DNA from 3 places in the Duffyella gerundensis genome. Region 2 is predicted to be linked to each of the others. Evidence: predicted binding sites of a transcription regulator. Region 2 holds the regulator's gene; each other region holds the start of a gene.
The links. The regulator PhoB, encoded in region 2, activates phosphate uptake and scavenging genes when phosphate is short. The targets are predictions, from matches to a motif close to CTGTCATAAAACTGNCNNAT.
Positions count from the first base shown of each region.

Region 1: rbsK (ribokinase) is a predicted target of PhoB. The motif match lies at 5,548-5,567, and genes of this name have one in related genera.
Region 3: pitA (inorganic phosphate transporter PitA) is a predicted target of PhoB. The motif match lies at 4,443-4,462, and genes of this name have one in related genera.

Region 1 covers NZ_LN907827.1:715,897-725,985, reverse strand. The annotation lists gene urtC (urea ABC transporter permease subunit UrtC) at 1-713, shown strand, start outside; gene urtD (urea ABC transporter ATP-binding protein UrtD) at 706-1,497, shown strand; gene urtE (urea ABC transporter ATP-binding subunit UrtE) at 1,499-2,197, shown strand; gene EM595_RS03270 (aldose 1-epimerase family protein) at 2,226-3,239, opposite strand; gene fucP (L-fucose:H+ symporter permease) at 3,236-4,561, opposite strand; gene rbsK (ribokinase) at 4,570-5,487, opposite strand; gene deoR (DNA-binding transcriptional repressor DeoR) at 5,842-6,612, shown strand; gene ettA (energy-dependent translational throttle protein EttA) at 6,749-8,416, shown strand; gene EM595_RS03245 (LysR family transcriptional regulator) at 8,458-9,351, opposite strand; gene EM595_RS03240 (zinc-binding alcohol dehydrogenase family protein) at 9,446-10,089, shown strand, end outside.
Region 2 covers NZ_LN907827.1:1,033,702-1,043,790, reverse strand. The annotation lists gene EM595_RS04690 (histidine-type phosphatase) at 1-762, shown strand, start outside; gene proY (proline-specific permease ProY) at 817-2,169, opposite strand; gene brnQ (branched-chain amino acid transport system II carrier protein) at 2,237-3,556, opposite strand; gene EM595_RS04675 (cobalamin-independent methionine synthase II family protein) at 3,946-5,049, opposite strand; gene EM595_RS04670 (PstS family phosphate ABC transporter substrate-binding protein) at 5,223-6,146, opposite strand; gene phoR (phosphate regulon sensor histidine kinase PhoR) at 6,165-7,478, opposite strand; gene phoB (phosphate response regulator transcription factor PhoB) at 7,494-8,183, opposite strand; gene sbcD (exonuclease subunit SbcD) at 8,375-9,598, shown strand; gene EM595_RS04650 (SbcC/MukB-like Walker B domain-containing protein) at 9,595-10,089, shown strand, end outside.
Region 3 covers NZ_LN907827.1:224,245-234,333, reverse strand. The annotation lists gene EM595_RS01075 (phytoene desaturase) at 1-25, shown strand, start outside; gene crtB (15-cis-phytoene synthase CrtB) at 22-948, shown strand; gene EM595_RS01065 (sterol desaturase family protein) at 866-1,435, opposite strand; gene nhaA (Na+/H+ antiporter NhaA) at 1,636-2,814, opposite strand; gene EM595_RS20500 (DUF2256 domain-containing protein) at 2,969-3,106, opposite strand; gene EM595_RS01055 (BaiN/RdsA family NAD(P)/FAD-dependent oxidoreductase) at 3,183-4,367, opposite strand; gene pitA (inorganic phosphate transporter PitA) at 4,613-6,112, shown strand; gene uspB (universal stress protein UspB) at 6,202-6,537, opposite strand; gene uspA (universal stress protein UspA) at 6,943-7,386, shown strand; gene rsmJ (16S rRNA (guanine(1516)-N(2))-methyltransferase RsmJ) at 7,434-8,192, opposite strand; gene prlC (oligopeptidase A) at 8,201-10,089, opposite strand, start outside.

The DNA of each region.
Region 1 (10,089 bases), 320 kb from region 2:
GCACCCAGCATTTTGCCTGGGCGCTCCTCTTGATTATGCTGGTGCCTGGCCTGCTGGCGCTGCTGTTTGGCTTCTTCGCTTTTCGCTCAAAAATCAAAGGCGTCTATTTCTCGATCATGACCCAGGCGCTGACCTACGCCGGGATGCTGCTGTTCTTCCGCAATGAAACCGGCTTCGGCGGCAACAACGGCTTTACCGGCTTTACCACCCTGCTCGGCTTCCCGGTTAGCGCCATCAGCACGCGCATCGGCCTGTTTATCGCCACCGTGCTGCTGCTGCTGGCCAGCCTGGCGATCGGCTTTGCACTGGCGCGCAGCAAGTTTGGTCGCGTGCTTACCGCGGTGCGTGATGCGGAAAACCGGCTGATGTTCTGCGGCTACGATCCGCGCGGCTTCAAGCTGTTTGTCTGGACGCTCTCGGCGGTGCTGTGTGGCCTGGCGGGCGCGCTGTATGTGCCGCAGGTTGGCATTATCAATCCCGGCGAGATGTCGCCGACTAACTCGATTGAAGCGGCTATCTGGGTGGCGCTGGGTGGCCGCGGTACGCTGATCGGCCCGCTGCTGGGCGCGGCGGTGGTCAACGGAGCCAAAAGCTATTTCACCGTTGCCTTCCCGGAGTTCTGGCTGTTCTTTCTCGGCCTGATGTTTATCCTGGTGACGCTGTTTTTACCACGCGGCGTGATCGGCCTGCTGCGACGGAGGAAAGATGACTGATTCCCTTTTTACCCAGCCGCATCCGGCGGACCGCTGGCGTCAGCAGAGCGATCCAGTGCTGCAGCTGGATCGCATCAATGTCTCTTTCGACGGTTTTCGTGCGCTGACCGATCTGTCGTTGCAGATCGGCGTGGGCGAACTGCGCTGCATTATCGGTCCCAACGGTGCCGGTAAAACCACCCTGATGGATGTGATCACCGGCAAAACGCGGCCCGACAGCGGCACGGTGCTTTACGACCAGGACAGCGATCTGACTCGCCTGACGCCGGTGGAGATCGCCCGGGCGGGCATCGGCCGCAAGTTTCAGAAACCCACGGTGTTTGAGGCGCTGACGGTGTTTGAGAACCTGGAAATCGCTCTGAAAACCGATAAATCGGTGTGGGCCAGCCTGCGCGCCCGGCTCGACAGCGCTCAGCGCGATCGCATCGATGCGGTGCTGAAAATGCTGCGGCTCGGCGGTGAGCGTTCACGGCTGGCGGGGCTGCTGTCGCACGGCCAAAAACAGTTTCTGGAAATTGGCATGCTGCTGGTGCAGGAGCCGCACCTGCTGCTGCTCGACGAACCGGCAGCGGGCATGACCGATGCCGAAACCGCCTGGACCGCCGAACTGTTTCGTGATCTGGCGGGCACGCATTCGCTAATGGTGGTCGAGCACGACATGGGTTTTGTGGAAACCATCGCCGATCACGTGACGGTGCTGCATCAGGGCCAGGTGCTGGCGGAAGGTTCGCTGCGCGACGTGCAGGCCAATGAGCAGGTCATCGACGTTTATCTGGGGCGCTAACATGTTAACCGTAACCGATCTCAATCAATATTATGGCGGCAGCCATATTCTGCGCGGCCTCTCTTTCAGCGCGCCGCCGGGCGAAATTACCTGCCTGCTGGGGCGTAACGGCGTGGGCAAAACCACGCTGCTGAAATGCCTGATGGGCGTGGTGCCAGTGAAGTCCGGCACCATTCACTGGCAGCAGTCGGTGATCAATCAACGTAAACCGCATCAGCGCGTGCAGGCGGGCATCGCCTATGTGCCGCAGGGCCGGGAGATCTTTCCGCGTCTGACCGTGGAAGAGAACCTGCTGATCGGCCTGTCACGCTTCTCCGGCGCACAGGGAAACACCGTACCCGAAGAAATTTATCAGCTCTTTCCAGTGCTGCACGACATGAAACAGCGACGCGGCGGCGATCTTTCCGGCGGCCAACAGCAGCAGCTGGCGATTGGTCGTGCGCTGGCCTGCAAACCGCAGCTGCTGATTCTTGATGAGCCCACTGAAGGCATCCAGCCGTCGGTGATCAAAGAGATCGGTGCGGTGATCCGCCAGCTGGCACAGCGCGGTGATATGGCGATTTTACTGGTGGAGCAGTTCTATGATTTTGCTGCTGAACTGGCCGATAGCTACCTGGTGATGTCGCGCGGCGAGATCGTGCAGCGTGGCCGCGGTGCGGAGATGGAAAAAGAGGGCGTGCGCGGTCTGGTAGCGATTTAGGGCAGCGGGATCGCTGCCCTGGGACCCTTTATAACAGGCCGGTTTCCACCGAGAAGTGCCGCGTTTCACCGGGCGCCAGGCTAAGCAGCGTGCCCGCCTGTTGCGCCGCGCGAAATCCCTCTGGCCGACAGGTGGCTGGCAGTACAAAGGCGGCTACCTGCTGATCGGCATTATGCAGGATCCAGCGTGTGGCATGGCTGAACTGCTGGCTGGAGAAGCGCGTCATCAGCGCATAGCCTTCTGGCGAATGCAGCTCAAACTGCAGCATATCGCCATACTGCGCCAGATCGTCAGCAAAGAAGACGATTTCCGGATCGTACAGCTCTGGCCGATCCAGCACGGCAAACTGCTGCGGCTGCTCGGCCAGCTGCGCGGTGTAATCGCGCCAGGCGGGCGTTGGCCGCACATGCGCCGGAATGCTGCTGCGCAGGGAAAATGCCGTATCCGGAATCGACTGCACAAAGCGCCCCTGATCCACCCACGCCGCGTTGATATGGCACATGTACTGCAGCGGCATCGGTGCGCCCGCCAGGTTCGTCACCGACATCTCAATCTGCAGACGTGGTGTGTCGGCTTGCAGGCGCACCGCCGGTGTCGCGCGATAATGATGGCCAAATCCCTTGATGTACTCGCACTCGCCAGAGAGCGATACGCTCTCCTCCTCCAGCGTCAGCCAGGCGGCATCCATGCGGGCACACGGCATTTCGCCATGCAGCGGATGGCTGTCTTCCGCCGCCGGGCAGCCGTTAGCCAGCAGGCCGGAGTGAAAGGCAAAGCAGCCGTAAGTATCGATAATGCTGCTACCGGGCAGCGGTTGACTAAAGGCGTTGCCCATGGTCAGCGAACGATCATCGAAGGCCGCATCCCAAATCATCTGCCCATAAAAAGGCAGCACGATCGCGTAGCCACGGCGGTTGCTGATGCGGACGGCTTCAACGCCCGCCGGATAGCGAAACAGCTCGACCCTAAATGCCGCATTCTCCAGCAGGGTAAACGGTGTGGCCTGGAATTGTTCCCGGCACAGATGGATGCGTGTACTCATAACGCCTCCTGTGCCAGCTGGCCGCTGGCGCGACGCAGTTTGTTGTGGCGTAGCTCACCCCAGAAATAACAGCCGACCCAGACAAAGCAGAGCAGCGACACGCCGAACGCCAGCTGCATCGATCCCAGATGGTCAGAGACCAGCCCCTGCAGCGCCGGAATAAACGCTGCGCCCACAATCGCCATGACGATAAAGGCGCCCGCCACCTCGGTGTATTTGTTCTCAACCGTTGCCAGCGTATTGGCGTAAATGGTCGCCCAGCACGGCCCGAACAGACAGCTGACAAACACCGCGGCATACACCGCCGTGAAGTCAGGCACTAGCATCACGTAGAGCAGGGTTAACACGCCGAGCACCGAATAGGCGATCAGCACCTTTTCCGCCCGGAAGCGCGCCATCAGGAAGTTGGCGATAAACTTGCCGAGGAAGAAGCAGATAAAGCTGTAGATCATAAAGTTAGAGGCGTGGCGTTCGTTAACCGCACCGAGATTCAGCGCCAGGCGAATGGTGAATGACCAGACCGCCACCTGCATGCCGACGTAGAGAAACTGCGCCACGATGCCGCGTTTGAAGCGACGGTTTGTTGCCAGATAGCGGAAGGTCTCGCTCAGCGACGGCAGCGAGGTGCGGTTGCTTTCCGGCTTGCAGTGCGGATAACGGGTAAACATAAACAGCACCATCACCACTACCAGCACCATCACCAGATATTTATAGGGCTCCAGCGTGTGTTCGAGCATGCTCAGACGGAAGGCATGCAGCTGCTCCGGGTTCATGGCGGCCATCTGGCTGTGCAGGCTGTCGCCCTCCTGAAACACCAGATATTTGCCCAGCACAATGCCCATCAGTGCGCCAACCGGATAAAACGTCTGGCTGATATTGAGCCGCAACGTGGCGTGTTCACGACGACCAATCATTGAGCTATAGGTATTGGCCGCGGTCTCCAGAAAGCTGAGGCCGATAGCAATGGCAAAGATCGCCGCCAGAAACATGGTGTAAGTTGCCATGTGCGACGCCGGGTAAAACAGTACGCAGCCAACAATATAGAGCGCCAGCCCCATCAAAATCGCCAGTTTGTAGCTCGCTTTGCGGATCACCAGCGACGCGGGAATGGCAATCAAAAAGTAGCCGCCGTAAAAGGCGCTCTGCACCAGCGCGCTGGCAAAATCGCTGAGCGCAAACACGCTTTTAAACTGGGTAATCAGAATGTCATTGAGGCTGGCGGCGCAGCCCCACAGCGGAAACAGGCAGGAGAGCAGAATGAACTGGAACAAAGGCGTTTTGTTTAAATAGCCGTCGGGTTGCTGCGCAGTGATCGGTTGCATGGTGGACCTCAATGAACGTTGAGAAAACGCTGGAAGGTGTCGGCATCGGGATAGGACGATTGGGTACCGCGGCCGGTGACGCTACAGGCGGCATAGGCTACGGCGCTCTGCATGGCGGCAGCTACGTCGCCGGTTGCCACCAGCCGTTGGGCAAAACAGCCGATAAAGGCGTCGCCTGCGCCGCTGGTATCAACGGCGTTGACCGTCAGCGAGGGGACGTGATGGCTCTCGTCACCCTGTAACCACAGTGCGCCGCGCTGGCCGAGGGTGATCACCAGGTTTTTCAGCCCCTGTTGCAGCAGCGATTGTCCCGCCAGCCGCACCTGCTCATCACTGGCTACCGGCATGCCGGTGAGGATCGCCAGCTCGGTTTCATTGGGCATAAAGAAGTCGCATTTACAGGCGTAGGCCATATCCAGATCGTTCACGGCGGGCGCGGGATTAAGGATCACTTTTATGCCCGCCTCGCGCGCAAAGTCGATGGCGTAATAGACGGTTTCCAGCGGCACTTCCAGCTGCAGGATGATCAACTGACAGGCCCGCAACGCGTCAGCCGCGGCGTCGATATCAGCCGGCTTCAGCCGTTGATTGGCACCTTTGATAATCAGGATGCGGTTTTGCGACTGATCGTCCACAAAGATAGGCGCCACGCCGCTGGAGGTGCCGGGCGCGGAGGTCACATAGCGCGTATCGACGCCCTGCTGCTGTAAATTGGCGAGGGTGCCAGGGGCAAACAGGTCGTCCCCGACTTTGCCAACCATCATCACGCTGGCGCCGAGCTTTGCCGCCGCCACCGCCTGATTAGCCCCTTTCCCGCCGCAGCCAAGGGCGAAATCAGGCGCTTCCAGCGTTTCCCCCGCCTCTGGCAGGCGGTTGGTATAAGTAATCAGGTCCACCATATTGGAACCAATGACCGCAATATCCATGTTGTTCTCCCGGTTAAAATTAACGCATTAATTGTTATTAAAATCACAATAACAATTCATTAACGTTAATTTTGTGACAATAACCACATCCCTGAAACGCGGTATAAATCAAATTACCGGCGATAAAGCGCAACGCAGCGTGTTACTATTTTCACAAACCTGTTGCAGGCGGAAAAATCTGGCGGCTCATTTCGTCAGCGCAACGTAAGCGATTGCGTGTGGTTTGCCGGGCGATCGCTTTGCGGGTAAGATTAAAAGCCCGGCTGCCTGAAGGCATACAAGCCCTTAAAATTAAGCACATTTGTGCTGATTACCGGCTACGGCCACCGCGATGTCATCACTCAGAGAAACACTATGGAAACCCGGCGCGACGAACGTATTCATAAGCTTACTCAGGCGCTTAAGCACACCGATAAACTGCATCTGAAAGATGCGGCGCAGTTGCTGGGCGTCTCTGAAATGACCATCCGCCGGGACCTCAGCGAATGCGCCTCCACGGTAGTGTTGCTGGGTGGCTATATCGTTAGCGATCCCAAACATCACGTCGGCCACTATTTCATATCCGATCAGCACGGACAGAATGCCGCGCGCAAGCAGCGGCTGGCGCAGGTCGCCGCCGGACTGATCGCGGAAAACGATACGGTGTTTTTTGATTGCGGCACCACCGTGCCTTACATCATTGACGCCCTGCCCGACTCGCTGAGCTTTACCGCGGTCTGCTGCGCGATGAATACCTTTCTGGCGCTGAAGGAGAAACCGGCCTGTAATGTGATCCTCAGCGGCGGTGAATTTCACGCCGATAATGCGCTGTTTACGCCAATCGGCGCACACTCGATTCTTGACGATCTCTGCCCGACGCTGGCTTTTATCTCGGCAGCGGGCATTGATAAAGATCAGGGCGCTACCTGCTACAACATTAATGAGCTGGCAATGAAACATCACGCCATGCGCCGCGCCCGTCAGCGAATCCTGATTGCCGACAGCAGTAAATATGGCAAGGTGCTGCCAGCACGCATCGGCGAGCTGCGCCGCTTTGATATGCTGGTCAGCGACAGCGCGCCGGATGAGGCGCTGGCCGCCAGCATGGCGCAGCAGCAGCTGGCACTGCATCTGCCCGGAGCGTGAGCGCCGTCGGCGTTTTCGCTCTGCCCTCTGCGGTTGCGGAAGAATCCGCGCGCATCGGCTGTGAATAGCGGTTAAAAAAGGCTAAACTTCGGGATCGAACGTTACCGAAAACCGATCCCAAGAGGCTCAATACAACGTGGCTCAATTCGTCTATAGCATGCATCGCGTCGGCAAAGTGGTTCCGCCGAAGCGACATATCCTGAAGAACATCTCGCTCAGCTTCTTCCCTGGCGCCAAAATCGGCGTACTGGGTCTGAACGGCGCAGGTAAATCAACGCTGTTACGCATCATGGCCGGTATCGATAAAGATATCGAAGGTGAAGCGCGTCCGCAGCCCGGCATCAAAATTGGCTATCTGCCGCAGGAGCCGCAGCTAAACCTTGAACACACCGTGCGTGAGTCCATTGAAGAAGCGGTATCCGAAGTGGTTGGCGCGCTGAAGCGCCTCGACGAGGTTTATACGCTTTACGCTGAGCCGGACGCTGACTTCGACAAGCTGGCCGCTGAACAGGGCCGTCTGGAGGAGATTATTCAGGCGCACGATGGCCACAACATCAACAGCCAGCTGGAACGCGCCGCCGATGCGCTGCGCCTGCCGGACTGGGATGCGAAGATCGCCAACCTGTCGGGTGGTGAGCGTCGTCGTGTGGCTATCTGCCGTCTGCTGCTGGAAAAGCCAGACATGCTGCTGCTCGACGAACCAACCAACCACCTTGATGCCGAATCCGTTGCCTGGCTGGAACGCTTCCTGCACGACTTCGAAGGCACCGTGGTGGCGATTACCCACGACCGTTACTTCCTTGATAACGTAGCGGGCTGGATTCTGGAGCTTGACCGCGGCGAAGGTATTCCGTGGGAAGGTAACTACTCTTCCTGGCTGGAGCAGAAAGATCAGCGTCTGGCGCAGGAAGCTTCATCTGAAGCGGCGCGTCGTAAGTCGATTGAGAAAGAGCTGGAATGGGTTCGTCAGGGCGCGAAAGGCCGTCAGTCCAAGGGCAAAGCCCGTCTGGCACGCTTTGAAGAGCTGAACAACGCGGAATACCAGAAGCGTAATGAAACCAGCGAACTGTTTATTCCACCGGGCCCGCGTCTGGGCGACAAAGTGGTGGAAGTGAACAACCTGCGTAAATCTTACGGCGATCGCGTGCTGATCGACGATCTGACCTTCTCCGTACCGAAAGGCGCGATTGTCGGCATTATCGGACCGAACGGCGCCGGTAAATCGACGCTGTTCCGCATGCTTTCCGGTCAGGAACAGGCGGATCAGGGCAGCATTGAACTCGGCGAAACGGTGAAGCTGGCCTCTGTGGATCAGTTCCGTGACTCGATGGATGGCAGCAAAACCGTTTGGGAAGAAGTCTCAGGGGGTCAGGACATTATGCGCATTGGCAGCACCGAAATGCCAAGCCGCGCCTATGTTGGCCGCTTCAACTTCAAAGGCACCGATCAGGGCAAGTTTGTCGGTGAGCTGTCTGGTGGTGAGCGTGGTCGTCTGCATCTGGCGAAGCTGCTGCAGGTTGGCGGCAACATGCTGCTGCTCGATGAGCCAACCAACGACCTCGACATTGAAACCCTGCGCGCGCTGGAAAACGCCCTGCTGGAATTCCCTGGCTGTGCCATGGTGATCTCGCATGACCGTTGGTTCCTCGACCGCATCGCCACGCACATCCTCGATTACCAGGATGAAGGCAAGATCGAATTCTTCGAAGGTAACTTTACCGAATACGAAGATTACAAAAAACGTACGCTGGGCGCTGCCGCACTGGAGCCAAAACGTATGAAGTACAAGAAGATGATCAAGTAATCATCATAAGGGAGCCACAGCGGCTCCCTTTTTATTGCCGATCAACGATAGAACGCCCGCAGCACCTCACTCTGCAAGACAAAATCGATGTAGCGCGCCACCGCCGGCGAATTCAGTTTTCTGTCCGGATAGACCAGCCAAAGCTCATTGCCCGTGACTTCCCATTCCGGCAGCACTTTCACCAGCTGCGCCTGCGATATCTCATCGCTGAGAAAACGCGGCAGCAGCGTAATGCCACCGCCTTCAATGGCGCACTGACGGGCATAAATCAGATTGTCGGTCAGGTGCGTTGGCGGCAGCAGCCAGCGATAGCTCTCTTCACCCTTGCTCAGCAGCCATTCAGCCCAGGCACGATGGGCAATCGACTGGTGCTCCGGCAGCTGATGCGGATGATGAATCGCCGGGAAGCGCGCCAGATAAGCAGGCGACGCCACCAAATCGCGCTGACAGTAGCCGATGCGTCGACCAATCAGTGTCGAATCTTCCGGCTTCCCGGTGCGCAGCGCGATATCTACCCCCTCCTCCACCAGATCGCGCCGCTCATCGGAGATCAGCACTTCCAGCGTCACCTCGGGATAGCGCCGCTGAAACTCAATATTGCATTTCGCCAACAGCGTAGCGCCAATGCCCGCCGGGCTGGTAATGCGCAGCCGCCCGCTAGGGTTCTCCCGCAGCCGTGCGATCGCCTGTTCAGCACGCTCACTGGCCTGCAATAGTTCCTGACAATGGATCAGGTAACGTTCACCGGCAAAGGTCAGGCTCAGCTTGCGCGTGGTGCGATTGAGCAGCCGCAGACCCAGCTGCTGTTCCAGCTGGCTGATGCGCTGACTGACGCTCGATTTTGGCAGCCCGGCGCGCTGGGCCGCTGCGGTGAAACTGCCGCAGCCCGCCACCAGCGCAAACAGCGCCATATCCTGCAGTTGCTTAAACATGATTGTTCACCTGAGACGAACGCTGTGTGAGTTATTGTCCATATTATCATCGCTGGCGGATGCCACTACACTTAAGGCATCAACCAAGGAGAACATCGTGAATATTCGAGCCATTGCTATCAACCCTGAGAACCCCGCGCAGTTTATTGAGATTCAGCCAGAGAAGCCGACGCCGGGCGAATACGATCTGCTGGTGGAAGTGAAGGCGGTATCGGTCAATCCGGTCGATACCAAGGTGCACAAAGGCGCGCAAAAAAATGGCCTGCAGCAGCCGCGCATCCTCGGCTGGGACGCCAGCGGCGTGGTGCGGGAAGTGGGCAGCAGCGTCACAAATTTCAAAGCGGGCGACGAAGTCTATTACGCTGGCGATCTGACCCGTCCGGGCAGCAACAGCACGCATCAGCTGGTGGATGCGCGTATTACCGGCCACAAGCCGACCTCGCTTGAGTGGGCAGCGGCGGCGGCGATTCCGCTAACCGCACTGACCGCGTGGGAAGGCCTGTTTGAGCGTCTCCATCTCGATCAGGCGGGCGCCGACAAAACGCTGCTGATCGTTGGCGGCGCGGGCGGCGTGGGTTCACTGGCGATTCCGCTGGCTAAGCTGCGCAGCAAGGTCAAAGTGATTGCCACCGCATCGCGCCCGGATTCGGTGAAATGGTGTCAGGAACGCGGCGCCGATCTGGTGATTGACTACAAAGATATGCCGGGCGAGCTGGAGAAGCATGGCCTGAAGCAGGTCGA
Region 2 (10,089 bases):
GGCGATCTCAATACGCTGCAACATCGATTACGTGCTGATATCGCCCGTTTGCAACAGGCGGTTTGTCAGCCTGGCAAACCCTGCCCGACGTTTGCCCAGCGCTGGCAAATTGAGCCAGGCGGTGACGGTCGCGCCAGCATTCGTGGGCTGCGCGATATGGCCGACATGGCGGAAAGCATTCGGCTGGCCTGGAGCAACCACAATCCGCTGTCGGAGGTGGCGTTCGGCCATGTGCGCAGCGCCGACGACGTCGCGGCCCTGCTGCCGCTGCTGACCATAAACTACGATCTTACCAACGATGTGCCTTACATCGCGCAGCGTCGCGGTGCAGTGTTGCTCGATCAGGTTAGCAAAGCGCTACAGTCGGAAGCCACCGCTAACGCCCCGCCCGCCACCCGCTGGCTGGTGCTGGTCGGCCATGACACCAATATCGCCTATCTGCGCACCCTGCTCGGTTTTCACTGGCAGCTTGGCAACTATCCGCGCGGCAATATTCCGCCCGCCAGCCGTCTGGTGTTTGAACGCTGGCGCGATACGCGTAGCGGCGATCGCTTTCTGCGCATCTATTTTCAGGCACAGTCGCTGGATCAGCTGCGCAATCTGACGCCGCTTAACGCGCAGCAGCCACCGTTAGAACAGGAGTTTTCACCAGAGGGATGTGAGAAGCGTGAACCGGGCATGCTTTGCCCATACAGCACGATGATGACGCACCTGCGTGCCGCTGTGGATAACAGCGCGACCACGCAGGTGGAATACGATTAATCACGAGAAACCGCTTAACGCCACGACGACGGGGCATTGCGCCCCGTCAGCGTATTACGACTGACGACGTACCAGCTTGTATCCCGCCAGCAGCAGTACAATCCACACGGCGCCAACATAGAGCGACACGCGCGTATCGGGGAAATAGCCAATCAGCCCGATGATAAACAGCAGGAAAATCACCGCGAAACCGGCGGTATAGCTGCCACCCGGCAGGGCAAACTGCAGCTTCTTCGCCGCTTCCGGGCCAATCTTACGGCGAAAGGCGATCTGTGAGCAGAGAATCATGATCCAGACCCACACCGTGGCAAAGGTTGCCAGCGAGGCGATGACCAGGAATACGCTTTCCGGCATCAGATAGTTCAGGTAAACCGCCGCCAGCATGGCGATCATCATTACCACTACCGTGACCCACGGAATGCCGCGATTTGAGACCTTCATAAACACTTTCGGTGCGTGCCCCTGCTCCGCCATGCCGTGCAACATGCGGCCGACGCCAAACACATCACTGTTCACCGCGGACAATGAGGCGGTAATCACCACAAAATTCAGCAGTGAAGCCGCAGCGGCAATACCGAGATGCTGGAAGGTCAGTACAAACGGACTGCCTGCGGTGCCTACCTGATTCCACGGATAAATAGACATAATCACAAACAGCGTGCCGACATAAAACACCAGGATACGCATCGGCACCGAATTAATGGCGCGTGGAATCGAGGTGGCCGGATCGTCCGCTTCGCCAGCGGTAATACCGATAATTTCAATGCCGCCGTAGGCGAACATCACCATTTGCAACGACAGCAGCATGCCGACGATACCGTGCGCAAAGAAGCCGCCGTTGCTCCACAGGTTATGGATACCGGTCGCCTGGCCACCGTTGCCGATGCCCCAGATAATGATGCCGAAACCGGCCAGAATCATGATGATGATGGTGGCCACTTTGAAGAACGAGAACCAGAACTCCACCTCGCCAAATACCTTCACGCTCAACAGGTTTATGCCGCCGATGATCAGCACCACGCTGAGCACCCAAATCCAGTGCGGCACGTCAGGAAACCAGACGCCCATATAAATACCGAATGCCGTAACGTCGGCAATCGCCACGATAAGGATCTCGAAGCAGTAGGTCCAGCCGGTGATATATCCGGCGATCGGGCCGAGGTATTCCTGCGCGTAGCGTGAAAACGAACTGGCCTGCGGATTATTGACCGACATTTCGCCCAGCGCCCGCATGATGATGTAAGCGATGGCGCCGCCGATAATATAGGCGAGCAGCACGCTCGGCCCGGCCATTTTTATCGCATCGGCGGAACCGTAAAACAACCCGGTGCCGATGGCCGATCCCAGCGCCATAAAGCGAATGTGGCGCGTGCTCAGTCCGCGTTTGAGCGTATTGGTCTCTTGCATAACAACCTGTTACCTGTAAATGAAAAAACCACGGGCAAGCCCGTGGTCCGTAAAACCGTACTGCCGGTTACTGGTGCGCAGTAACCTGCTGACGACCCAAAACCCGGTCGATCACTGCCGCAATCAGCAGCATCACCAGTGACGGTGGCAGCCAGGAAAGCCCCTGCTCCGCCAGCGGCAAATGCGTCATGACGTCTGGCAGCATGCCGGAAAAGCTGGTGGTTTTAATGGCATCAACGATGCCAAACAGCAGGCTTACCAGCATAGCCGGTGCCACGATGCGTGCACTTTTATTCCACCAGCTAAGGGTAAAACTCAGCACGACGAGCACGATGCACGGCGGATAAATTGCGGTCAGAACCGGGATAGAAATCTGGATTAAATGGCTCAGGCCGAGATTAGACACCAGCATCGAGAAGAGGCCAAGGATAATTACCAGGGTTTTGTAAGATAAGGGCAAATATTGCGCAAAGAACTCGGCACAGGCGCAGGTCAGGCCAATCGCCGTCACCATACAGGCGACAAAAATCAGCGCGGCAAGGAAAATCGAGCCGTAGTTGCCGAAGGTCTGCTGCACATAGGCATGCAGGATTTCGGCGCCGTTAGCGTCCGGTTTCACCAGCGAACCGATGCCGGAACCGAGCTGGAACAGGCTCAGGTACACCAGCGTTAAGCCGACGCCAGCAATCAGGCCAGCCATAATGGTGTAACGGGTCAGCAGCTTGCTGTCCTCAACACCACGCGAACGGGCAGCATTGACAATCACGATGCCGAACACCAGCGCGCCCAGCGTATCCATGGTCAGATAGCCGTTAACGAAGCCGGTGGAAAACGCTGCGTGCTGATAGCTCTCCGCCGCTGATTTCAAACCGCCTGCTGGCCAAACCAGCGCGGCGATACCGAGCACGGTCAGCGCCACGATTTTCAGCGGGGCCAGATAGTGGCCCACGGTATCCAGCAGTTTGCCCGGATAGAGCGAAATGGCGATTACCAGCGCAAAATAGATCAGGCTGTAGACAAACAGCGGCATGGTGCCGTCGCCGGTCAGCGGCGCGATGCCGACGGCAAAAGAGACGGTCGCGGTACGTGGCGTGGCGAACAGTGGGCCCACCGCCAGGTAGCAGACGGTGGCCAACAGCAGGCCTGCCGCTTTACCAATCGGCGAACTGAGCGCGTCAATGCCGCCCCCGACGCGCGCCAGCGCGATGACTGTCAGCACCGGTAGCCCAACCGCGGTGATCAAAAAGCCGATAGCGGCCACCCAGACGTGATCGCCTGACTGCATGCCGACAACCGGAGGAAAGATAATATTGCCCGCGCCGACGAACAGGGCAAAGGTCATAAAGCCCAGCGCGAGGATATCCCTGGAAGTTAAACGATGTTTCATAGACGGCCCGTACTGTTGTTGCGATGAGTGATGTTTGGGTTGTCCAGCCTGTGGATGTTTTCGTGCAGCATCCTTCAGGGAAAAAGCGGCAAAATAATGCGGAGCTTTAAACGCAGAAATAGCGAGCAGATCTGTTATTTACACAGTGCAATATGCGGACAACGGCGCCAAGTAAATCGTTTATAGCGGGGAAAGGCAATACGGGATCGGAAAAGCAGAGTGATATAGCGCGGGCGAGCAGAAAGTTAGCGAAATCGTTTAAACTATTCAATAGAAGCATTACATGATGTGTAGTTTATTTACACAGTCGCTGAGCATATCGGTCATATGAAGCGATTCAGTTGCACAGAAGGCGCGGTTTACGCGCCTGTCTGCACAACTTTACGCCATCACCACACTTGTTGCGCGATATCGACCACCAGACGAATCTTCGCCCACTGCTGCGCTTCCGTCAGGCTGTTGCCCTCTTCAGTTGAGGCAAAACCACACTGCGGACTGAGGCAGATCTGGCTCAGATCGACAAACTGCGCCGCTTCGGCCAGGCGCGCTTTCACCACCGCCGGGTCTTCCAGTTCGCCCTGTTTGGTGGTGATTAAGCCCAGTACCACCTGCTGTTTGCCTGGCTTAATAAAGCGCAGCGGTTCAAAGCCGCCGGCGCGTTCATTGTCATATTCCAGGTAAAAAGCATCAATATTAACGCTGCCAAACAGAATCTCAGCCACCGGCTCGTAGCCGCCTTCGGAGATCCAGGTTGAGCGGAAGTTGCCGCGGCAGACGTGCAAACCGATGATCAAATCGTCCGGTTTGCCTTCGATTGCCTTGTTCAACACGCGGGCATAAATACGTGCCAGCTCTTCCGGATCGTCGCCACGCTCGCGGATTTGGCGCTTTTGATCTTCCGAACAGAGATAGGCCCATACGGTGTCATCGAGCTGCAAATAACGGCAGCCTGCCTCGTAAAAGGCGGCGATGGCCGTGCGATAGGTCAGCGCCAGATCGTCAAAATAGTCATCCATATTCGGATAGACGTCGGCATCAATGGTTTTGCGACCGCCGCGGAAGTGCAGCACGCTTGGGCTGGGAATGGTCATTTTTGGCACCGCATCACCGGCGATGCTTTTCAGATAGCGGAAATCTTCCAGCATCGGGTGCTGACTGAAGCCGAGCTTGCCGGTAACGCGCACGCCGTGGGCTTTGGTCTGCACGCCGTTGAACTGAATGCCCTGCTCGGCTTCATAGAGCTCCACGCCGTCCAGTCCGGCAAAAAAGTCAAAGTGCCACCAGGCACGACGAAACTCACCGTCAGTGACCACCTGCAGGCCGTTGGCTCGCTGCTTGTTCACCACATCGAGAATCTGTTCATCTTCAATCTGACGCAGCGTAGCGGCATCAATGTCGCCAGCGGCAAACTGCGTGCGCGCCTGTTTAATCGCCTGTGGACGCAGGAAGCTGCCAACGGTATCGGCACGGAAAGGGGCGGTGAACTGGCTCATGAACGGGCTCCTGAAAGTGAATCCTTCCTGCCGGTGATTGCGGCAGGAAATAATTACCAACTGTTATTTACAGCCATCTGGATGGCTATATGTCTGGAGGCAGATTGACATGCTGTACGCAGCGGCGCAATAGAGGAAAATTCATGTCCCATGAAATTAATTCATGTTGAGCGTCAGGGTGTGTTGAACAGCCGTTGCGCCTGTACCACCTGCTCAGTGGAAAGCGGCAGATAGCCGGTGCGCGGAATCATCGCCTGTCCTTGCGCCGAGAGCACATAGTTGACGAAGGCGAGCGTGCGCGGCTCAAGCGGATGTCCCGGTGCTTTATTGACGTAGAGATAGAGCGGACGAGCAAAGGGATAGCGACCGCTGCGGATCGCGTCCACGGTGGGCGCAACCGGCGTACCCGCGTCACCAACCAGCGGCACGATTTTCACGCCGCTGAGATGAAAACCCATGCTGGCATAGCCGATAGCGTTAAGGTTACTGGCCACCGCCTGCACCACAGCAGCAGAGCCGGGGAATTCCGCCACGTCGTTGCGAAAATCGCCGTCGCACAGCGCCTGCTGCTTGAAAAAACCCCAGGTGCCAGAAGCGGAGTTGCGGCCCTGACGGGCAATCGTGCGGTTCTGCCATTGCGGCTGCGCCAGCAGATCGCCCCAGCGCTGCGGCACATGTGTGCCACCGCAGCGGCGAGTGACCGAAAACAGCGCATCCAGCTGCTGTACGCTCAGCTGCTGCAGCGGATTGTCCTGATTCACCATCACCACCAGCGCATCCATCGCCACCGGAATGGCCAGCGGCGGATAGCCATATTTTTCTTCAAACAGGCGGCGTTCCGTGGCCTGCATGGGCCGACTCATGGCGCCGAGCTGCGCGGCACCGGCAGCCAGCGCGGTCGGCGCGGTAGAAGACCCCGCCGCCTGCACCTGCACGTTAACGCCAGGATAGAGCCGGTTAAAATCCTCGCCCCACAGCGACATCAAGTAGCCGAGCGTATCGGAACCGACGCTGGTCAGATTGCCGGCCAGCATGCCTTCTTTTGCCTGCGCCAGCGGGCCCGTCAGCAGCAGCAGAGCCAAAATCAACGCTTTCATCGTTATGCCTGCAAGGGGTTAATGCACGGCATTTTCAGCCAGATCCGCCTGCACAATCAAGCCTGGTGGCAAGGTAAAGCTGAAGGTAGTGGCTTTACCCGGCTGGCTGGTGATCTCCAGTCGGGCGTTATGGTGGCTGAGCGCATGCTTCACGATCGCCAGCCCGAGGCCGCTGCCACCGGTTGCCCGCGATCGCGCTTTGTCGACACGATAAAAACGTTCGGTCAGCCGCGGCAGGTGCTCTGCGCTGATACCGGGTCCGTCATCGCTGACGCTGAAGCGCACGCCATCGCGCACCCGCTGCCAGCTGACGCGAATATGCGTGCCTTCTGGCGTATGGTTAACGGCGTTGTACACCAGGTTTGAAATGGCGCTGCGCAGCTGCTCATCGTTGCCGAACACCTTCAGCTCGCTGTCAAAATCAAAGCTGATGGTATGGCGGCCGCTGCTCAGTGTTTCCGCCTCGCGTTGCAGCAGGCGCAGCATAATCGGCACATCGACTTTTTCAGAGAGATCGACCACCGGCGCGGCTTCAATACGCGACAGCGTCAGCAGCTGTTTAACCAGGCTGTCCATGCGCCGCGTCTGTTCCTGCATGGTGTGCAGCGCTTTATCCCGCGAGCGTCCTGCCATGCCGGCATCGTTCATCATTTCCAGATACCCCTGCAGCACGGTAAGCGGCGTACGCAGTTCGTGACTGACGTTGGCAAAGAAATTTCGCCGCGCGCCCTCCAGCTGATGTTTCTGCGTGACGTCGCGCGCCACCAGCAGCCACTGGCCTTCGCTGTAAGGCATGACGCGAAATTCGAGGTGGCGCTGGTTGTTCATCACCAGCGTCAGCGGTTTCGCAAAATCGCGCTGGCGAATATAGCGGGAGAATTCCGGATAGCGCAGCAGGTTGAGGATATTCTGGCCATTATCTTCCGGCCAGCGCAGCCGCAGATGTTGCTGCGCCAGGCCGTTGCACCAGAAAATATTGCCCTCTTCGGTGGTCAACACCAGCGCATCGGGCAGCGACTCGGCTCCGCTGCGAAAGCGTTTGATCAGATTGCCCAACTCGCGGCGGCGGCGGCGGTTACGTAACTGCATCTGATAAAGCCCGTAAAACAGCGGTTCCCAGCTGCCGCGTCCGGTAGGCGGCGTCATGGTGCGGTCAACCCACAGCCAGTTCGAGAGCTTCATCAACTGCCAGAAATGCCAGAACAGCACGGCCAGCACCGCACACAATAAAAACCAGGCCAGACCGCCCAGCAATAAACCCAGAATAGCGGCTGGCAGAATCGCCAGCAGTAATTCCAGCAATAATCTCTTCCAGGAGAGGCGTTCCAGCACGAGTGTGACTCCGGATCAGTAGCGGGCGGAGAAACGATACCCTGTTCCACGCACGGTTTGTACCATGCGATCGTGTCCGGAGAGTTCCAGCGCCTTACGCAAACGCCGAATATGCACGTCCACGGTGCGATCTTCCACGTAGACGTTGGTGCCCCAGACGTTATTCAGCAGCTGTTCGCGGCTGTAAACCCGTTCCGGATGCGTCATGAAAAAGTGCAAGAGTTTGTATTCAGTAGGGCCCATTTCCAGCGGCGTGGTTTCTGACATCACCCGATGCGATGAAGGATCAAGGCTCAATCCCTGCATTTCAATCACCTCTTCCACCGCCATCGGTGAAATACGGCGCATTACCGCTTTGATGCGCGCCATCAGCTCTTTTGGCGAAAAAGGCTTGGTAATGTAATCGTCGGCGCCGACTTCCAGGCCACGTACCCGATCTTCCTCTTCACCGCGCGCGGTCAACATCATCACCGGAATATCCCGGGTCATCGCTTCACGCTTCAGGTGTTTAATGAACTGAATGCCGCTGCCGCCTGGCAGCATCCAGTCAAGCAGGATCAGGTCCGGCCAGGGTTCAATCAGCATATTGATCGCGCTGTCGTAATCTTCTGCTTCTATTGGTTGGTAGTCGTTCTGCTCCAGCACAAAACACAACATTTCACGAATGGGGGCTTCATCTTCGACAACCAAAATACGCTTAGCCATTATTGCTCCTGCGAATGTGACCCGGGTCACTGGGATTTGCGGCGTCATTATGCGTCAGTTTTATGACAGATTTATGAAAAAAGCACGGGGGTGCCGCACGGTTTTTAACACTTCTGTTACCGCTTTCCTTCGCCCCTTTTTATTTTCAGTCGGTATAATCGGCGGTGTCTTTTCATTGCCCGGGAATCAGCATGCGCATCATTCACACCTCCGACTGGCATTTGGGTCAGTTTTTCTACACCAAAAGCCGCGCACCGGAGCATCAGGCTTTTTTTAGCTGGCTGCTGGCGTGTGTCGAGCAGCATCAGGTGGATGCCATTGTGGTGGCGGGCGACATTTTTGATACCGGCTCGCCGCCGAGCTACGCCCGCGAACTCTACAATCGCTTTGTGGTGCAGCTGCAGGCCACCGGCTGTGAGTTGGTGGTGCTGGGTGGCAATCACGATTCCGTTGCCACCCTGAATGAGTCGCGCGAACTGCTCGCCTGCCTGAATACCCGGGTGATCGCCGCTGCCAGCGACGATCCTGCCGATCAGGTGCTGCTGCTGAAAGATCGCCAGGGTCAGCCGGGCGCGCTGCTCTGCGCCATTCCCTTTTTGCGGCCGCGTGACATTCTGCGCAGCCGCGCTGGGCAGTCCGGTCGTGAAAAACAGCAGAGCCTGCTGGAAGCGATCAGCGAGCACTATCAGCGCTGCTATCAGCAGGCGCTGACCGAACGCGAGCGCCGCGGCGATCGCCTGCCGATCGTCGCCACCGGCCATCTGACCACCGTCGGCGTGACTAAAAGTGACGCGGTCCGCGACATCTATATCGGCACGCTGGACGCCTTTCCGGCGCAGGCGTTTCCGCCCGCTGATTACATTGCACTCGGCCACATTCATCGGGCGCAGCGCATCGGCGGCAGCGAGATTATTCGTTACAGCGGCTCGCCCATTCCTTTGAGCTTTGACGAGTGCGGCAGCGAAAAAAGCGTTTTTCTGCTGGAATTCAGCGGCGATCGGCTTAATGAGATCGAGACGCTGGTGGTGCCGGTGTTTCAGCCAATGCAGATTCTGAAAGGATCGCTGGCGGAGATTGAGCAACAGCTGACCCCGTTCCGTCACGGTGACTATCCGCAACCGGTGTGGCTGGATATTGAAATCGCCACGCTGGAATACCTCAATGATGTGCAGCGTCACATTGAACAGCTCACCGCCGATCTGCCGGTTGAAGTGCTGCTGATTCGCCGCAGCCGTGAACAACGCGAGCGTCATTTCGCCAGCCATCTCAACGAAACCCTGAGCGAGCTGCAGCCCGATGAGGTCTTTGCCCGGCGTCTGGCGCAGGAGTCGCTCTCTGAGCAGCAGCAAACCACGCTGCGTCAGCTCTTTGCGCAAACGCTTGATGGCCTGAATGACGATGAGACGTCCACATGAAAATATTGACCCTGCGTTTTAAAAACCTCAACTCACTGCGCGGCGAATGGAAAATAGATTTCAGCGCCGAGCCGTTTGCCAGTAACGGCCTGTTTGCCATTACCGGCCCCACTGGCGCGGGCAAAACCACCCTGCTGGATGCCATCTGCCTGGCGCTTTATCATCAAACGCCGCGCCTTGGCCCGCTATCGCAGACGCAGAATGAACTGATTACCCGTGATACCGCCGAATGTCTCGCCGAAGTGGAATTTGAAGTCAAAGGCGTCGCCTGGCGCGCCTTCTGGAGTCAGAACCGCGCGCGCGGCGCGGTGGATGGCAAGCTGCAGGCGCCGCGCGTCGAGCTGGCGCGCTGCGATGACAATGTCATCGTGGCCGATAAGGTCAACGACAAGCTGAAGATGATCGAAACGCTCTCTGGCCTCGATTTTGCTCGCTTCACCAAATCGATGATGCTGTCGCAGGGTCAGTTTGCCGCCTTTCTGAATGCTAAA
Region 3 (10,089 bases), 810 kb from region 2:
CCTGATGGTAGAGGATCAAAAATGAATCAGCCGCTGCTGAATCACGCGACACAAACCATGGCGGCGGGCTCAAAAAGTTTTGCCACCGCCTCGAAGCTGTTTGATGCCAGCACGCGGCGCAGCGCTCTGATGCTTTACGCCTGGTGCCGTCACTGTGATGACGTCATTGACGGTCAGGAATTAGGTTTTGCCGCGCCGGTGGTAAGCATCAGCGACGCTGAACAGCGGCTGGCCAAACTGCAAAGCCAGACTCGTCAGGCTTACGCGGGCGCGCCGATGGATGAACCGGCATTCGCCGCGTTTCAGGAGGTGGTGCTGGCGCATGACATTCCGCAACAGCAGGCGTTTGATCACCTTGAAGGCTACGCCATGGACGTGCGCGATGAGGCCTATCTCAATTTCGACGACACACTGCGCTATTGCTATCACGTCGCAGGCGTAGTTGGTCTCATGATGGCGCGGGTGATGGGCGTACGCGACGAGGCGGTGTTGGATCGGGCATGTGATTTGGGCCTGGCATTTCAGTTGACCAATATTGCCCGCGACATCGTTGAAGATGCCCAGGCTGGCCGCTGTTATTTACCGGCTGACTGGCTGGCCGAAGAGGGATTAACGCCCGCCACCCTGGCAGACGAGGCGAACCGTCCGGCACTGGCGCGGCTGGCAACGCGATTGATTAACGCCGCAGAGCCCTATTACGATTCGGCGCGTGCCGGATTACCTGGCCTGCCGCTGCGTTGCGCCTGGGCCATCGCCACCGCGCGCGGGGTTTATCGTGAAATTGGTATCAAAGTGCAGCGCGCAGGCAGCGATGCCTGGCAACGGCGGCAGGGCACCAGCAAAATGGAGAAGCTGGGCCTGCTGATCAGCGGTGCGGGGATGGCGGTGACTTCTCGCGTGCGATCGCCGACGCCGCGTCCTGCTGGCCTCTGGCAGCGCCCGCGCTAGCACCGGCTCGTGCGCGCCGACGTCCATGGCGCTGGCGCAGCGTCGCCTGCAGTTTCTCAACCGGCGGCGCATAGAGAAAACCAAACGACACACAATCTTCCTTGCCACGCACCGCATGATGTAAGCGGTGCGCCATATACAGACGCTTAAGGTAGCCACGGCGCGGCACGTAGCGAAACGGCCAGCGCTGATGCACCAGTCCGTCGTGGACGATAAAATAAAGCAGGCCGTACAGCGTCATGCCAGCACCAATCCACTGCAGCGGCCAGTAGCCTGCCGTTCCGGCGGCGATCAGCGCAATGGCCAGCCCGGCAAACAGCACCGCATACATATCGTTGAGTTCAAACCAGCCGGTGCGCGGTTCATGGTGCGAGTGGTGCCAGTTCCAGCCCCAGCCGTGCATGATGTACCTGTGTGAAAAGGCTGCTATCAGTTCCATAGCAGCAACGGTTGAAAGGACGATCAAGGTGTTCCACAGCACAAGCATAGTTAATCCCGGATTCTAATAGGGTAAGGTCAGACCGAGCCAATGAGAAACGTTAACATCGCCAGACTGCCGGGCAAAGTATAAACGCTATTTATTGCACTGTATAAAGATGGCGAATAATTCGGCACGGATTGCGGCACGCTTTCCACGCCCCAAAAGAAAAACCCGCACGAGGCGGGTTTGATCGGGGTTGAATGAACTCAGCTGCGACGCGCGTGGGCGAAGCGCAGAATCAACATACCGAAAATTGCCGCGGCGATTGATCCCGCCAGCACACCAATTTTCACCTCATCCACCAGCAGTGGCGCATGCGCAAATGCCAGGTTGCCGATAAACAGGCTCATGGTAAACCCAATACCGCACAGCACGGCCACGCCGTAGAGCTGCAGCCAGCTGCTGTTGTCCGGCTTTTTCGCCAGGCCGGTGACAATAGCCAGTAATGACAGACCAAACACACCGATCTGCTTGCCAAAAAACAGTCCCAGCGCCACGCCAATAGGCACCGGTGCGGTTAAATCGTCCAGCGTCATGCCGCCCAGCGCCACGCCCGCGTTGGCAAAACCAAACAGCGGCAGCACGATAAAGGTGACCCACGGCCCCAGCGCATGCTCCAGTTTTTCCAGCGGCGAGGTTTCATCTTCACCACCTTTTAACGGGATAAACAGCGCCAGCAGAATGCCTGCGATGGTAGCGTGCACGCCCGACTGCAGCATAAAGAACCACAGCACCACGCCAACCACCAGATAAGGCAGCAGGCGCTTCACGCCCATGCGGTTCATGATCGCCAGCAGCACAACCATCGCAGCGGCACCGGCCAGCATGGTCAGAGCGATATCACTGGTATAAAACAGCGCGATAATAATCACCGCACCCATGTCATCCAGGATGGCCAGCGCGGAGAGAAAGATTTTCAGCGACAGCGGAACGCGATCGCCCAGCAGCGCCAGCACGCCCAGCGCAAAAGCAATATCGGTAGCGGTGGGAATCGCCCAGCCTGAGAGCGTTTCCGGATTGCCGCTGTTAAACGCATAAAAGAACAGCGCCGGTACCGCCATGCCGCCTGCCGCCGCAAAGCCGGGCAGCGCACGCTGGCTCCAGCTCGCCAGCTGGCCCATAAGCAGTTCACGTTTGATATCCAGCCCGACCAGCAGGAAGAATATCGCCATCAGCGCGTCGTTGATCCAGTGCTCAACGGAAAGCCCTGCGGTTTTCCACACCAGCAACGCCTTATAGCTTTCGCCCCAGGCAGAGTTGGCAATGATAATCGCCGCGGCGGAGGCGAGGATCAACACAATGCCGCCGGCCATGGGTGAGGTAAAGAAAGCCGCAAAGGCGCGGGTAATCACAATTGGTGCTTTTTTAATGCTGTTTCCAGCCATATCGCCTCCCTGAGGGCTGTTCGGTTCACATCAGTGATGGACGTAGGTGCTTTACGACGTCTGCCGCAGCTGCAACTTTAACTGTCAACAGGCGGGCATACCAGTAGTGGGACAGCGGGCGTCATAACGCAGGGCGACGCAGCAACAGAAAAGCTTAATGTTGATGCTTATAACGACGACAGCGCTCCGAGCAGTAGCGCACCTCGTCCCAGCATCGTTCCCATTTCTTGCGCCAGGTGAACGGCAGCCCACACACAACGCAGGTTTTCACCGGAAGCTCGCTCTTTTTCACCCGTTTCTCCGTAATGGATCGTTTTAACGGCGCCGCGATAAGCCAGCCGTTATGCCACCTTTAGCCTGGCACAACCTCACAGCGCCTGCGCACAGGCCCATGCCGAGCTCCATGCCCACTGGAAGTTATAGCCGCCGAGCCAGCCGGTGACATCCACCACTTCGCCAATAAAATAGAGCCCCGGCACCTGCCGCGCCTCCATGGTTTTAGAAGAGAGCTGCGTGGTGTCGACGCCGCCGAGCGTCACTTCAGCGGTACGATAGCCTTCCGTGCCGTTAGGCTGTACGCGCCAGTTATGGAGAGTATGTACTAACTCACTCTGCTGTTTAGCATTCAGCTGCTTTAGTGTTACATCGGGCACGATCGCCAGGGTTTGCAGCACTTCCACCAGCCGTTTCGGCAACACCTTCGCCAGGCTATTTTTCAGGCTGAGATTGGGATGCGCCTCGCGCTGGACGGTGAGAAACGCGCCCAGTTCGGTGGTCGGTGATAAATTGATGGCCAGCTGCTCGCCGGGCAGCCAGTAACTGGAAATCTGCAGAATCGCTGGACCGGAAAGGCCGCGATGGGTAAACAGCAGCGCTTCTTTAAACAGCGTGCCATCTTCGGCCTCCACGGTAGCAGGCAGCGCCACGCCAGAGAGATTTTGTAGCTGATCGAGCAGCGGCTTATGCAGCGTAAACGGCACCAGCCCGGCGCGCGTTGGGAACACAGAAAGGCCAAACTGCTCGGCAATTTTATAGCCCAGCGGCGACGCGCCAAGGCCCGGCATTGATAAGCCACCGCTCGCCACCACAAGTTTGCGAGCACTAACTTCTGTACCATTGAGGCTCACTCTGTAGCCCTGATCATCGCGCGTAATGGCACCCACCTCGGTGCGCAGGCGCAGCGTTACCCGGCCCCGCTCACACTCCTTAACCAGCAGATCCACCATCTGCTGTGCAGAATCGTCGCAAAACAGCTGACCCAGGGTTTTCTCGTGGTAGGCGATGCCGTGTTTTGCGACCAGCTCGATAAAATCCCATTGGGTATAGCGTGCCAGCGCCGACTTACAGAAATGCGGATTGTGCGAGAGATAGGCCGCGGGCTCGATATACATGTTGGTAAAATTGCAGCGGCCGCCGCCGGACATCAGAATTTTACGCCCTGGTTTTTTACCGTTATCCACCAGCAGCACGTTCAGGCCACGCTGCCCCGCCTGGGCGGCGCAAAACAACCCAGCGGCGCCTGCGCCAATGATAATAACGTCAAACTGTTCCACGATGGCTCCCGGCCCGTTTTTTACGAAAGGCGCTGATTGTAGAGAGATGGCACATGATGTGCCAGCGTCATCAGAATCGCATAAATGTGTCATAATGTAACAGGCTAATAGTATTCACTTTTTTAATGAACAGCTGGCCTTTGTTGCACGGCGATGTCAAAAAAAGTCTATATTTTCCTTTCCCATCACGCGCTTTGTCGCTGATAATGCGCCGCGTTCATGTCCTCCAAAATGGCGTAACATTTATGCTACATCTGTTTGCTGGTCTCGATTACACTACCGGCCTGTTACTGGTTCTTGCTCTGCTGTTTGTATTGTTTTATGAGGCAATCAACGGCTTCCATGATACCGCTAACGCGGTGGCGACTGTGATCTATACGCGAGCAATGCGTGCGCAGCTGGCCGTCGTCATGGCGGGTGTCTTCAATTTCTTTGGCGTGCTGTTGGGTGGCTTGAGCGTGGCGTATGCCATTGTGCATATGTTGCCCACCGATTTGCTATTGAATGTCGGTTCTGCGCATGGCCTGGCGATGGTGTTCTCCATGCTGTTGGCCGCTATCATCTGGAACCTGGGTACCTGGTATCTCGGTTTGCCTGCATCAAGTTCGCATACGTTAATCGGCGCCATTATCGGCATCGGCCTGACGAATGCATTGATGACCGGCTCTTCCGTGGTAGATGCGCTGAATATCCCTAAAGTTATCAATATCTTTGCTTCGCTGATTCTCTCGCCGATTGTTGGCCTGATCATCGCTGGCGGCCTGATTTTTCTGCTGCGCCGCTACTGGAGCAATACCAAAAAACGTTCGCGTATCCATATGACGCCAGCTGACCGTGAAAAGATCGATGGCAAGAAAAAGCCGCCGTTCTGGACCCGTATCGCGCTGATCGTTTCGGCCATTGGCGTCAGCTATTCGCATGGCGCTAACGATGGTCAGAAAGGCATTGGCCTGATTATGCTGGTGTTAATTGGCGTTGCGCCTGCGGGCTTCGTGGTTAACATGAACGCTTCTGGCTATGACATCACGCGTACCCGCGATGCGGTTAACCACCTGCAGCAATATTATCAGCAGCACGATCAGGCACTGACGCACATCATTGCGATGGCGCCACCTGCGGTACCGACGCCGGAAGAGATTCCGTCTGGTCCACAGGAGTTTCATTGCGATAGCGCCCGCGCGCTGGTTGCGGTGCAACGTGCGCAAGGCCTGCTGACCAATCTGCAAAGCTACGATCAGCTGTCAGTTGATCAGCGCAGTCAGATGCGTCGTTTGCTGCTGTGCATCTCCGATACGGCGGACAAAGCCGCTAAGCTGCCGGAAACCAGCCCGGACGATCGCCGCTTCCTCAATAAGCTGAAAAGCGATTTGTTGAGCAGCATCGAATATGCGCCGATCTGGATTATCGTGGCGGTTGCGCTGGCGTTAGGCACAGGCACCATGATTGGCTGGCGTCGTGTGGCGACCACCATCGGTGAAAAAATCGGTAAGAAAGGCATGACCTATGCGCAGGGCATGTCGGCTCAGGTCACTGCCGCGCTGTCGATTGGCGTCGCCAGTTACACCGGTATGCCAGTTTCAACCACGCACATTCTCTCCTCTTCGGTGGCGGGAACCATGCTGGTTGATGGCGGTGGCTTGCAGAGCCGTACCATTAAGAATATCGCGATGGCATGGATCTTTACCCTGCCGGTTTGTATCGTGCTGTCCGGTTCACTTTACTGGATTGCGCTCAAGCTGATTTAATCGCGCCGGGCGTTTCCCTCACTCATCGGGTGAGGGAAACCCTGCTTCTCCCCCGCTTCGCCCTGCTCTGCCGCTTTCCTCACGCTCACCTAATGCCAGATCGCCAGACCAATCAGGCTGACAAATACCAGGCCGCATAGCGCGCTGGTCAGCAAGAACTGCCGACGCACCCGCTCACAGCGACGAATAAACTCTTCATCATGATGATCGCGGTAACGCTGCGCCCAGATATAGCGCACCAGCCGTACCTGCTTACTCGGCTGCCCATGAGAGGTGAAAAATCCGGCGCCATCAACATATTGATACAGCAAAGGATCGCACCCGCGCAGCACGAATAAGAGCGCGCGCAGAGAGGAGAAATAACGTGCCATGTTAATTAAGCAAATTACACATAAAGCCCAGAAAAGCGCGATGGTGCTGATCATCTGTTTCCTCCCAACTCGACTCGCGGGAACGCAAAAGGCGACTGACGCCTTTCCTGTCAGAACAATAAAGTGAATGCTGAGAAAGCAGCTATCCGAGCCGGTAAATCGATCCTGTTACTAGTTTAGGAGATTAAAAGAAAAACTTTCCAGCAATGATTCTGACTGGCCGCAAAAAGTTAGCGAATAGCGGACGATCGATATCGCATTCAGCGCTGCTTCGCTCAGCATCCGTTAACATTTGGCGCTATACTGGAGGTCATAATTAAGGCGCAGGTGAAGGGCGCCGCTGCGCACCAGGCCGATCCCGGCGGCTCAACCTGCTGGTTCGTCATGGAAAACAGATGATGGTGATGGAGCAAACTTACCTGCTAACCTAATCGCGCCTCTAACGGAAGGAGTTGTATCATGGCTTATAAACATATCCTGATTGCGGTCGATCTTTCCCCGGAAAGTAAGCTGCTGGTCGATAAAGCGGTCTCACTGGCACGCCCTTACGATGCCAAAGTGTCACTGATTCATGTGGATGTGAACTATTCCGACCTCTATACCGGGCTGATTGACGTCAACCTCGGTGACATGCAAAAGCGCATCTCTGAAGAGACGCACAACGCGCTAACCGAACTGTCGCAGAGCGCCGGATATCCACTCAGCGAAACGCTGAGCGGCAGCGGTGATCTCGGCCAGGTGCTGGTTGAAGCGATCAAAAAGTACGATATCGATTTGGTGGTCTGCGGCCATCATCAGGATTTCTGGAGCAAGCTGATGTCCTCAGCACGCCAGCTGATCAACACCGTCCATATCGACATGCTGATTGTGCCGCTGAGCGATGAAGACGACGACAACGAGTAAGGCTCGCCGTTTCCGCCAGCAAAAAGGCGCTCAGTGAGCGCCTTTTTTTATGGGTTTTCCACCAGTGGCGGATAGATATCAAAACGGTGGCTTTTGGTCTCCACCGCTGACTGCGTGGCGATGCCCGCCAGGGGCGGCGCATAGTCAGGCCGCTTCACCACGATGCGTTTTTTCGCCAGCCGACGTGCGGGTTCCAGCAGACCATCGGCGTCATCATCAGCGCCAACCAGCGTCTGAAAAACGCGCATCTCTTTCTTCACCATCGCGCTTTTCTGCCGGTGTGGATACATTGGATCGAGATAGACTACGTCTGGTTTAGGCTGCAACGTTGCCAGCGCCGCCAGGCTTGAAGCGTGCAGCAGCGTCAGCCGATCGCGCAGCCAGCCACCAATCTCAGCATCGCGATACCCGCGCGACAGCCCGTCGTCCAGCAAAGCGGCCACCACCGGATGCCGCTCCAGCATGCGCACCCGGCAACCCAGCGCCGCCAGCACAAAGGCGTCGCGGCCCAGGCCCGCAGTGGCGTCAACTACGTCGGGCAAATAGTTACCTTTGATGCCGACCGCTTTTGCGACCGCTTCGCCACGTCCGCCGCCAAAGCGCCGCCGGTGCGCCATCGCGCCAGAAACAAAGTCGACATAGATGCCGCCAAGCTTTGGCTCATCGCGTTTGCGCAGTTCCAGCCGCTCAGGCGTCATCACCAGCGCCATCATGGCATTCTCATCGTGCTCCAGCTGCCAGCGGCTCGCTAAAACAGATAAGGCGCCGTCTCCGGCGCCCGATTCATCTATCAAACAGATTTTCACCCGAAGCGTTATCCTTCGATACCGTAATGATCCAGCATCGCATCAAGCTGCGGCTCGCGACCACGGAAGCGTTTGAACAGCTCCATTGGCTCTTCGGAACCGCCGCGCGTCAGGATGTTATCGAGGAACGACTGACCAGTTTCGCGGTTGAAAATGCCCTCTTCGCGGAAGCGGGAGTAAGCATCTGCCGCCAGCACGTCGGCCCAGAGATAACTGTAGTAACCCGCCGCGTAACCACCGGCAAAGATGTGGCTGAACGCGTGTGGGAAACGGCCCCATTCCGGGCTCGGTACCACGGCCACCAGCTTCTTGATCGCTTTCAGCATCTCCAGAATCTGCGCGCCTTTTGCCGGATCGAACTCGGCATGCAGGCGGAAATCAAACAGGCCGAACTCCAGCTGACGCAGGATAAACAGCGCCGCCTGGTAGTTTTTCGCCGCCAGCATTTTGTCGAGCAGCGCCTGTGGCAACGGCTCGCCGGTTTCGTAATGACCGGAGATAAAGGCCAGCGCTTCTGGCTCCCAGCACCAGTTCTCCATGAACTGGCTTGGCAGCTCAACCGCATCCCACGGCACACCGCTGATGCCAGAGACGCCCGGCGTGTCGATGCCGGTCAGCATATGATGCAGGCCATGACCAAACTCATGGAACAGCGTGGTGACTTCATCGTGGGTGAACAGCGCCGGTTTGCCGTTCAGCGGACGATTGAAGTTACAGGTTAAGTAGGCGACCGGCTTTTGCAGCGAGCCGTCAGCCAGGCGCATCATGCCAACGCAGTCATCCATCCACGCGCCACCGCGTTTGTTTTCACGGGCGTAGAGATCGAGATAGAAGCTGCCGCGCAGCTCGCCGCTCTCATCAAACAGGTCGAAGAAACGCACGTCAGGATGATAAACATCGACATCTTTGCGCTCTTTCGCGGTGATGCCATAAATGCGTTTCACCACTTCAAACAGGCCGTTTACCGCGCGCTCTTCCGGGAAGTAAGGTCGCAGCTGCTCATCACTGATGGTGTAGAGATGCTGTTTCTGTTTTTCGCCGTAATAGGTCAGATCCCACGGCTGCAGCTCACTGATGCCGTGCTCTTTTTGCGCAAAGGCCTGTAGCTGAGCCAGCTCTTTCTCCGCCTGTGGACGGGCACGCTTTGCCAGGTCGGTCAGAAAATCGGTCACCTGCGCCGGATTTTCCGCCATTTTGGTCGCCAGCGATTTGTCGGCGTAGGAGTCGAAGCCCAGCAGCTGTGCCAGCTCATGACGCAGCGCCAGCTCTTCCGCCATTACTTCACTGTTATCCCACTTACCGGCATTGGGTCCTTGATCCGAGGCGCGCGTCGCATAGGCGCGGTACATCTCTTCACGCAGCGCCTGGTTGTCGCAGTAGGTCATCACCGGCAGATAGCTGGGAATATCCAGCGTCAGCAGCCAGCCCTGTTGTTCTTTCGCTTCGGCCTGCGCCTTCGCCGCATCCAGCGCGCTTTCTGGCATGCCGGAGAGTTCACTAACGTCGGTGATCAGCTTGCTCCAGCCCATGGTCGCATCCAGCACATTATTGCTGTAAGTCGAACCCAGTTCAGACAGGCGCGCGGCGATTTCGCCATAGCGTTTTTGTTTCTCTTTCGACAGGCCGATGCCCGAAAGCTCAAAATCGCGCAGGGCATTATCCACCGCTTTTTTCTGCGCCAGGCTCAGCGTCGCGTAATGCTCGCCCTCTTTCAGATTGCGATACGCCTGATACAGCCCTTCGTGCTGGCCCACCCAGGTGCCATATTCTGACAGCAGCGGCAGCGTTTGTTCGTAGACTTCACGCAGCTCCGGGCTGTTTTTTACCGAATTAAGGTGGCTTACCGGTGAGAAAATACGTCCCAGGCGATCGTCGACTTCAGCCAGCGGCTGAACCA